2 regions of the Serratia sp. Res13-Sevr-LER1-36-b genome follow, and region 2 is predicted to be linked to the other one. Evidence: predicted binding sites of a transcription regulator. Region 2 holds the regulator's gene; the other holds the start of a gene.

Region 1 (4,214 bases), on a different contig from region 2:
TATCAACAGCAGCTACAAGGCTATCTCGACCAACATGCTATTGGGCTGCTGATCCCCACCTGTGAAGAGGTCTTCTACCTCTCCCAGGCGTTTGCTGCGTATATCGGGCCTACCGAGTGGCTGATGCCTGAACGGCAGTTGCTATTTGAACTGCATCATAAGTACCAAAGCCTGAGCCTGTTAACGGGATTGGGTGAGGTGCGGATCCCCGCAACCCGAATGCTGACCTCTTGCTCGCAAATTGACGACGATCCTCAGACCATTTTGAAACCGGTTTATTCACGCTTTGGTCGCCAAGTGATCCGCACGCCAAAACCGGGTGCATTGAACGATCGGCAGCTCAACGAACATATCCCCTGGGTGCAGCAGCAGAAAATAGACGGCGTGGCCTTATGCAACTATGCCGTTTTTGAGCACGGCAGGCTGATCGCGCATCAGGCTTATCAACCCAAATATTGCTTCAATCAGGCTGCAGGCAGCTACTTTGTTCCCCATCAGGATCGGCGGCTGGACGACTTTGTGCACCAGTTTGGGGAAAAAACCGGCTTTCATGGCCAGGTGGCGTTCGATTTTATCGAACAGGACGGGGTGATTTTTGTTATTGAGTGTAATCCCAGGGCCACCAGCGGCCTGCATTTGCTGGGGGCTCAGATGTCCATCGCTGCCGATGGGCAATTGCAATACCAGCCAGCGCCGCCCAAGGCGGGACATGTGGGCGTGATCATACTGTTATTCTTTGCCTGGCAGGCTTGGCGCGATAAGCAGTTGGCGACGCTATGGCGGGACTTTCGCCAAGCGCCTAATCTGCTCAACGATCACCGTTGGCCGATAAGTGCCGGAGCGCAGTGGTGTGCATTGTTGGAAATGGGATACCGCAGCTTGCGCTATCGGCGGTCCCTCACCGATGCCAGCACCTTTGATATTGAGTGGGACGGTTAGCATGGAGCAGGTTAATCATTGGCAGCGCCTGCAAGTGACCCTGCTACAACAGCCAGGCATGATTGCCAATCTCCAGACGTCGATGACCGAGTATCAACAGGATGGCTTCTGGATACCGGCGACGGTCAATGATTACGTACCCGGTAATTGCTATGTGGTTTCCCCGCTGGCGCTGATCGTCGATTACGCGCGGGATGAAATTATCAAAATCGATAACGGCGCGTTGCGGGCGCTGTGCAACGGGTTGACGCTGTTGCTGAAGTGGCCCTTATTGCTGGCACACGTCGATCGGCTCCAGGTGCTGAATAATCAGTGCCTTTCCACCAATTTGACCAGCAGCTACTGGCAATCCCTGGATACCGACGCGTTGCGGCAACAGGCATTGCAGCGCTATCCCCAGCATACGTTGATGATCCGTTCACTTAATGGGCAGCAGACTCCTGAGATGTTGGCACGGCTCTTCCAGCAAGGTTGGCTGCCTATCGTCAGCCGTCAGGTTTATTGCCTGGACGATCCTTTACGCTGGTGGGGAAAAATCAACGCGCGCCGGGATGACAAACTGCTGCATCAGATAGGATGGGAGTTCAAACGGCTGTCTGCTGATGATCCCGAACGAATGCAGTGTGCCGAACGCCTCTATAACCAGCTCTACCTGGAAAAATACAGCCGCCAGAATGTGCAGTTCACCGCCGGTTATTTATCTCAGGCCTCGCAGCTAGGTGTGTTGCAACTGTACGGCTTGTTCCACCAGCAGCAAATGGTGGGAGTGTTGGGAATTGTTCAGCTGGAACAGACGGTAACGGTGCCGATCGTCGGCTATCGAACAGAATTACCCGCGTCATTGGCGCTATATCGTCGTCTGATCGCCTTTGCATTACGCTACGCCATGGAGCACAAGCTGTTTCTCAATTTGAGTTCCGGTGCGCCGGATTTTAAGCGGGTTCGTGGTTGCCAACCGGTGATTGAATACAGCATGGTTTATGTCCGGCACCTGAACGTTTATCAGCGTAGCGTCTGGGCGGTGATTTCCTGGCTTTCCCGCAAGGTCTATCAGCCGTTATTGAAACGCTATCAGTTATGAATATTACTCAGATATCGCCCTGCAACTTGGGGATAGTGCGCCAGCGATTGGCAATATGACAAACGTGTAAAAAAGAGCGAAAACCGCTCATATTCAGAGAGATAGTGCAGCAACAGGCAGATTTTTGCAGATTGTTTTATGTCTGAAAATGACATCATCTCACTGATTTTAATCAAATTAATATCAATTACTCTCCGCTGTAATATAACTGTCATATTTCGTACATTTTACTGTCACCAAACTGTCCTATTTTCCCTCCTGCAGCAATACTTACTCTGATGAAAACGACTCACAGTCGATTTTTGAAATATCCCATTAGGAGGGATTATGAAACTGATGCGTACCACCGTCGCCAGTATTGTGGCAGCGACTTTCTCTTTGGCCTCTGTGTCCGCCTTCGCTGCTGCTAGCCTGACCGGTGCAGGTGCGACATTCCCCGCTCCGGTGTATGCCAAGTGGGCAGATTCTTATCAGAAAGAAACCGGCAACAAGGTTAACTATCAGGGGATTGGTTCCTCTGGTGGTGTGAAGCAAATCATCGCCAACACCGTTGACTTTGGTGCTTCTGATGCCCCGCTGTCCGATGAAAAACTGGCTGCGGACGGCCTGTTCCAGTTCCCTACCGTGATCGGTGGCGTGGTACTGGCGGTGAATATTCCGGGCATCAAATCCGGTGAGCTGACTCTGGATGGTCAAACCCTGGGTGATATCTACCTGGGCAACATCAAAAAATGGAATGACCCGGCGATCGTTAAACTGAACCCGGGCGTCAAGCTGCCGGATCAGGCTATCGCCGTGGTGCGTCGTGCTGATGGTTCCGGGACTTCTTTCGTCTTCACCAGCTATCTGGCCAAGGCTAACGCGCAGTGGAAAGAGAAAATTGGTGCAGGCTCAACCGTTAACTGGCCAACCGGCCTGGGTGGCAAGGGCAATGACGGCATCGCCGCGTTCGTTCAGCGTCTGCCCGGCTCTATCGGCTATGTTGAATATGCTTACGCCAAGCAGAACAACCTGGCCTACACTAAATTAGTGTCTGCCGATGGCAAAGCTGTTAGCCCAACCGAAGAGAGCTTCAGCGCTGCAGCCAAAGGCGTGGATTGGAGCAAAACCTTCGCGCAGGACCTGACCAACCAGAAAGGCGACAACGTCTGGCCTATCACCTCCACCACCTTCATCCTGGTGCACAAAGAGCAGAAGAAGCCTGAGCAGGGCGCAGAAGTGCTGAAGTTCTTTGACTGGGCTTACAAGACCGGTGCCAAACAGGCTAGCGAACTGGATTACGCCGCCTTGCCTGCCGAAGTGGTTGAGCAAATCCGTGCTGCCTGGAAAACCAACATCAAAGACAGCTCCGGTAAGGCCTTGTTCTAACAACGCAGGGGGTGCGGAAGACCGTGCCTCAACCTGACTGTCGGGGCCTGGCGTGCCGGGCCCTCCAAGCTTTAAACAGAAGAGTAATCTATGGCTGAGTACAAGCCGACCATTAAAGCACCGGGTAAAAACGGTGACATCATCTTCAGCGCGCTGGTCAGACTGGCTGCGCTGATTACCTTATTGTTGCTGGGCGGCATTATCGTTTCGCTGATTATCGCCTCCTGGCCAAGCATGCAGAAGTTCGGTTTTGCCTTCCTGTGGACCAAAGAGTGGGATGCGCCAGCCGAGCAGTTTGGTGCGCTGGTGCCGATCTACGGTACGGTCGTCACCTCGGTGATTGCGCTGATTATCGCTGTGCCGGTCAGTTTTGGTATTGCCCTGTTCCTGACCGAGTTGGCCCCTAACTGGCTCAAGCGCCCATTGGGGATTGCGATAGAACTGTTAGCGGCGATCCCAAGCATCGTTTACGGCATGTGGGGCCTGTTCGTGTTTGCCCCGCTGTTCGCCAAATATTTCCAGACCCCGGTGGGGGAAGTGCTGTCCGGTATCCCGATCGTAGGCGAGCTGTTTTCCGGCCCGGCATTTGGTATCGGTATTCTGGCTGCCGGGGTGATCCTGGCCATTATGATTATTCCTTACATTGCGGCGGTGATGCGCGATGTGTTCGAACAGACCCCGGTGATGATGAAAGAGTCGGCCTATGGTATCGGCTGCACCACCTGGGAGGTGATCTGGCGCATTGTGCTGCCGTTCACCAAAAACGGCGTGATTGGCGGCGTGATGCTTGGCCTGGGGCGCGCCCTGGGGGAAACCATGGCGGTGA
Region 2 (4,214 bases):
GATGCACCAGCACCACCAGCGCATCAACCGCGACCGGCACCGCCAGCGGCGCATAGCCATAGCGGTGCTCAAACGCCGACACTTCCGCCGCCTTCATTGGCCGGCTCATTGGCCCAAGCTGCGCCGCTCCTGCGGCCAATGCGGTGGGTGCCGTCGAGGAACCGGCAGCCTGCAGTTGCAGGTTCACGTTGGGATAGTGTCGGCTGAAATCCTGCCCCCATAGCGCCATCAGGTTGGCAAGGGTATCGGAGCCCACGCTGGACAGGTTGCCGGAAAGCATGCCATCCGGAGCAGCCACGGCCCCGCGGCCAACCGACAACAGTAGGCAAAGCAGCAAAGCTTGAGTAAATCGATTCATGGCGGCTACCTGTTAATTTTTCACCGCATTCTCTGCTAAAGCCGCGGGAACAATCAACCGGTTAGGCAAGGTAAAGATAAAACGGGTGCCAATGCCTGGCTCGCTGAGGATCTCCAGCCGTGAATCATGGTGGCTGAGCGCATGCTTCACGATGGCCAACCCGAGCCCACTGCCGCCGGTCTGGCGCGAACGCGCTTTATCCACGCGATAGAAACGCTCGGTCAGGCGCGGGATATGTTCGGCACCAATGCCCGGCCCGTTATCACTGACCTGGAACTGAGCCCCCTGTGGCGTCTGCTGCCAACTCACTTCGATATTGGTGCCCACCGGAGTATGGTTGACGGCGTTGTACACCAGATTGGAAACCGCACTACGCAGTTGATCCTCGTTACCGAACACCTGCAGATTTTCATTCACCCGGAAATTGATCTGGTGATTACCACCGCTGAGCGACTGCGCCTCACGCTGCAACACCCGCAGCATTAACGGAATATCCACCTTCTCGTTCATATCCACGTTTGGTGCAGCCTCGATCCTGGAGAGCGTGAGCAACTGCTTTACCAACCCATCCATGCGTTTGGTCTGCTCTTGCATGGTGCCTAAGGCTTTGCCACGCAGCGAACCATCCAGCTCTTCATCGCTCATCATCTCCAGGTAGCCTTGCAACACCGTTAACGGCGTACGCAACTCATGGCTGACGTTGGCGAAGAAGTTGCGTCTGGCTCCTTCCAGTTGGCGCATCTGGGTCACATCACGTGCCACCATCAGCAACTGGCCTTCGGAATAGGGCATGATACGGAATTCGACAAAGTGCTCGTTATTCAGCTGTAGCGTCAGCGGCCGGGTAAATTCTTGCTGTTGCAGATAATGGCTGAATTCCGGATAGCGCAGCAGGTTGAGAATGTGTTGGCCGTTATCTTCCGGCCAGCGAAAGCCCAGCAGATGCTGTGCCAGGCCGTTGCACCAGAAGATATTGCCCTCAACGGTGGTCATCACTACCGCATCCGGTAAGGATTCGGCCCCGCTGCGAAAGCGTTTGATCAACAGCGCCAGCTCACGGCGGCGGCGGCGGTTACGCTGCTGCATCTGGTACAGGCCATAGAACAGCGGCTCCCAGCTCCAGCGGCCCGGCGGCGGCGTCATGCTGCGATCCACCCACAGCCAGTGGGAAAGTTTGAGTTGGTTATAGAAGTTCCAGGCCAGCGCAGCCAGCACCGAAACCAACAGCAGCCAGGGCAGATAACCGAAAATCAGCCCCAGCAATAAGGCAGGCAGGCAAAAAAGGGCCAGCTCCAGCGCCAGCCTCTTCCACGATAAACGTTCTAGCACGGTAACCTCTCCAGCGCAGTGCGATCAGTAGCGCGTTGAGAACCGATAACCGGTGCCGCGAACGGTTTGAACCATCTTGTCATGACCACTGGTCTCCAGCGCCTTACGCAGCCGGCGGATATGCACATCAACGGTGCGGTCTTCCACATAAACGTTAGTGCCCCAGACGTGATTAAGCAACTGTTCGCGGCTATAAACACGCTCCGGATGAGTCATAAAGAAGTGCAGCAGTTTGAACTCGGTCGGCCCCATCTCCAGCGCCTGCTCATTGGCCATCACCCGGTGCGAGGAAGGATCCAGGCTTAGCCCCTGCATTTCAATCACTTCTTCTACTGCCATTGGTGAAATACGGCGCATCACCGCCTTGATACGTGCCACCAGCTCCTTGGGCGAGAACGGTTTGGTGATGTAATCATCCGCACCAACCTCCAGGCCACGTACCCGATCTTCTTCTTCACCGCGCGCGGTCAGCATCATCACCGGGATATCCCGGGTCATCGCCTCGCGCTTCATATGCTTGATAAACTGAATGCCGGACCCCCCCGGTAACATCCAGTCCAGTAACACCAAATCAGGGAACGGCTCAGACAGGCGCGTGACGGCACTGTCATAATCCTCGGCTTCCAACGGTTGGTAACCATTCTGTTCCAACACAAAGCACACCATCTCACGGATCGGCGCTTCGTCTTCCACCACCAGTATGCGTCTTGCCATCGTCAATCCTGCCAATGTGTTAGCGATCTCAGTTGATTGCGGTCGCCATTATGCGTCAGTTTTGTGACACTTTTATGAAAAAAAAGCCCGGTCGATCGCAGTAAGCATAGCGATTATTCCTGACGTTAAAGAAATATCATCATGCTTGAGTTACGATAAGGCCCGTTTACGCCCTTATCCTCCTGTTAGCGATGGAAGACCTATGCGCCTGATCCATACCTCCGACTGGCATTTGGGCCAGTACTTTTTCACCAAAAGCCGCGCCGCCGAGCATCAGGCCTTCTTACGTTGGCTGATCGAACAGGTGGAACAGCAGCGGGTGGATGCGCTGATCGTCGCAGGCGATTTATTCGATACCGGCTCCCCACCCAGCTACGCCCGTGAACTGTACAACCGCTTTGTGGTGGAGCTGCAACGTACCGGCTGCCAACTGGTGGTGCTGGGCGGCAACCACGACTCCGTGGCCACGCTGAACGAATCACGTGAGCTGCTTTCCTGCCTGAATACCACCGTGATTGCCAACGCGCAAAGCGAGCTTGAGCAGCAAATCGTGGTGCTCAATCAGCTTGATGGCCAACCAGGTGCGGTACTTTGCGCCATTCCGTTCCTGCGCCCACGGGATCTGCTCACCAGCCGCGCCGGTGAGTCTGGCAACCAAAAGCAGCAAGCTCTGCAAGAGGCCATCGCCGAACACTACCAAAACCTGTATCAGGCGGCCTGTACGCGCCGCGATGCGTTGGGTTTGCCACTGCCGATCGTCGCCACAGGCCATTTAACCACCGTGGGCGTCACCACCTCGGATTCGGTACGGGATATCTATATCGGTACGCTAGACGCCTTTCCGGCCCAGGCGTTCCCCCCTGCCGATTACATTGCGTTGGGGCATATCCATCGCGCGCAGAACGTCGCCAAATCGGAGCATATCCGCTACAGCGGCTCACCAATCCCATTGAGTTTTGACGAGTTAGGCAAAGCCAAAAGCGTGTTTCTGGTCGATTTTGCCGACGGTGCGCTGCAACGGATCACACCATTGGAGATCCCCACCTTCCAGCCCATGCAGCTGATCAAAGGTGATTTGCAGCAAATAGAGGCTCAATTGCAGCAGTTTGCCGATTATCAGGGCGAATTCCCGGTTTGGTTGGATATCGAAGTAGCCACTCAGGATTACCTCAGCGATATTCAGCGCCGCATCCAACAGCTGGCGGAAGATTTACCGGTTGAAGTGGTGTTGCTGCGGCGCAGTAAAGAGCAACGTAGCCAGACCATTGCCCAGCAGGATAAAGAAACCTTGAATGAGTTAAGCGTCGGCGAAGTCTTCGAGCGCCGCTTGGCGTTGGAAGCCGAGATGGCCGAACCGCGCCAACAGCAGATGCGGCAGATGTTCCAGCAGGTGGTAGAAACCTTGCATCAGCATGAGGAGCCATCGGCATGAAGATCCTGAGCCTAAGGCTGAAAAACCTCAACTCGCTACAGGGCGAGTGGAAAATCGACTTCACGGCGGAACCCTTCGCCAGCAACGGCCTGTTTGCCATCACCGGCCCCACAGGAGCAGGTAAAACCACCCTGCTGGATGCCATCTGCCTGGCACTTTATCACCAGACGCCGCGGCTGGAAGTCAGCGCCAGCCAAAACGAATTGATGACCCGCCACACCGCCGAATCGCTGGCAGAAGTGGAGTTTGAGGTCAAAGGCGTCGGCTATCGCGCCTTCTGGAGCCAACGCCGTGCGAAAAACGATCCGGACGGCAACCTGCAGGCTCCCAAGGTGGAGCTGGCACTGCGGGCAGACGGCAAAATCCTGGCGGATAAAATTT

What was found. The regulator PhoB, encoded in region 2, activates phosphate uptake and scavenging genes when phosphate is short. The targets are predictions, from matches to a motif close to CTGTCATAAAACTGNCNNAT.
Region 1: the regulator PhoB is predicted to act here: its motif matches at 2,251-2,270, upstream of pstS (phosphate ABC transporter substrate-binding protein PstS).

Annotation. Positions count from the first base shown of each region.
Region 1 covers NZ_JADACK010000011.1:181,664-185,877, reverse strand. Annotated here, with positions in the region: gene IMQ33_RS07805 (hypothetical protein) at 1-939, shown strand, start outside; gene IMQ33_RS07800 (GNAT family N-acetyltransferase) at 941-2,020, shown strand; gene pstS (phosphate ABC transporter substrate-binding protein PstS) at 2,348-3,388, shown strand; gene pstC (phosphate ABC transporter permease PstC) at 3,479-4,214, shown strand, end outside.
Region 2 covers NZ_JADACK010000038.1:282,309-286,522, forward strand. Annotated here, with positions in the region: gene IMQ33_RS23440 (PstS family phosphate ABC transporter substrate-binding protein) at 1-358, opposite strand, end outside; gene phoR (phosphate regulon sensor histidine kinase PhoR) at 371-1,687, opposite strand; gene phoB (phosphate response regulator transcription factor PhoB) at 1,712-2,401, opposite strand; gene sbcD (exonuclease subunit SbcD) at 2,604-3,833, shown strand; gene sbcC (exonuclease subunit SbcC) at 3,830-4,214, shown strand, end outside.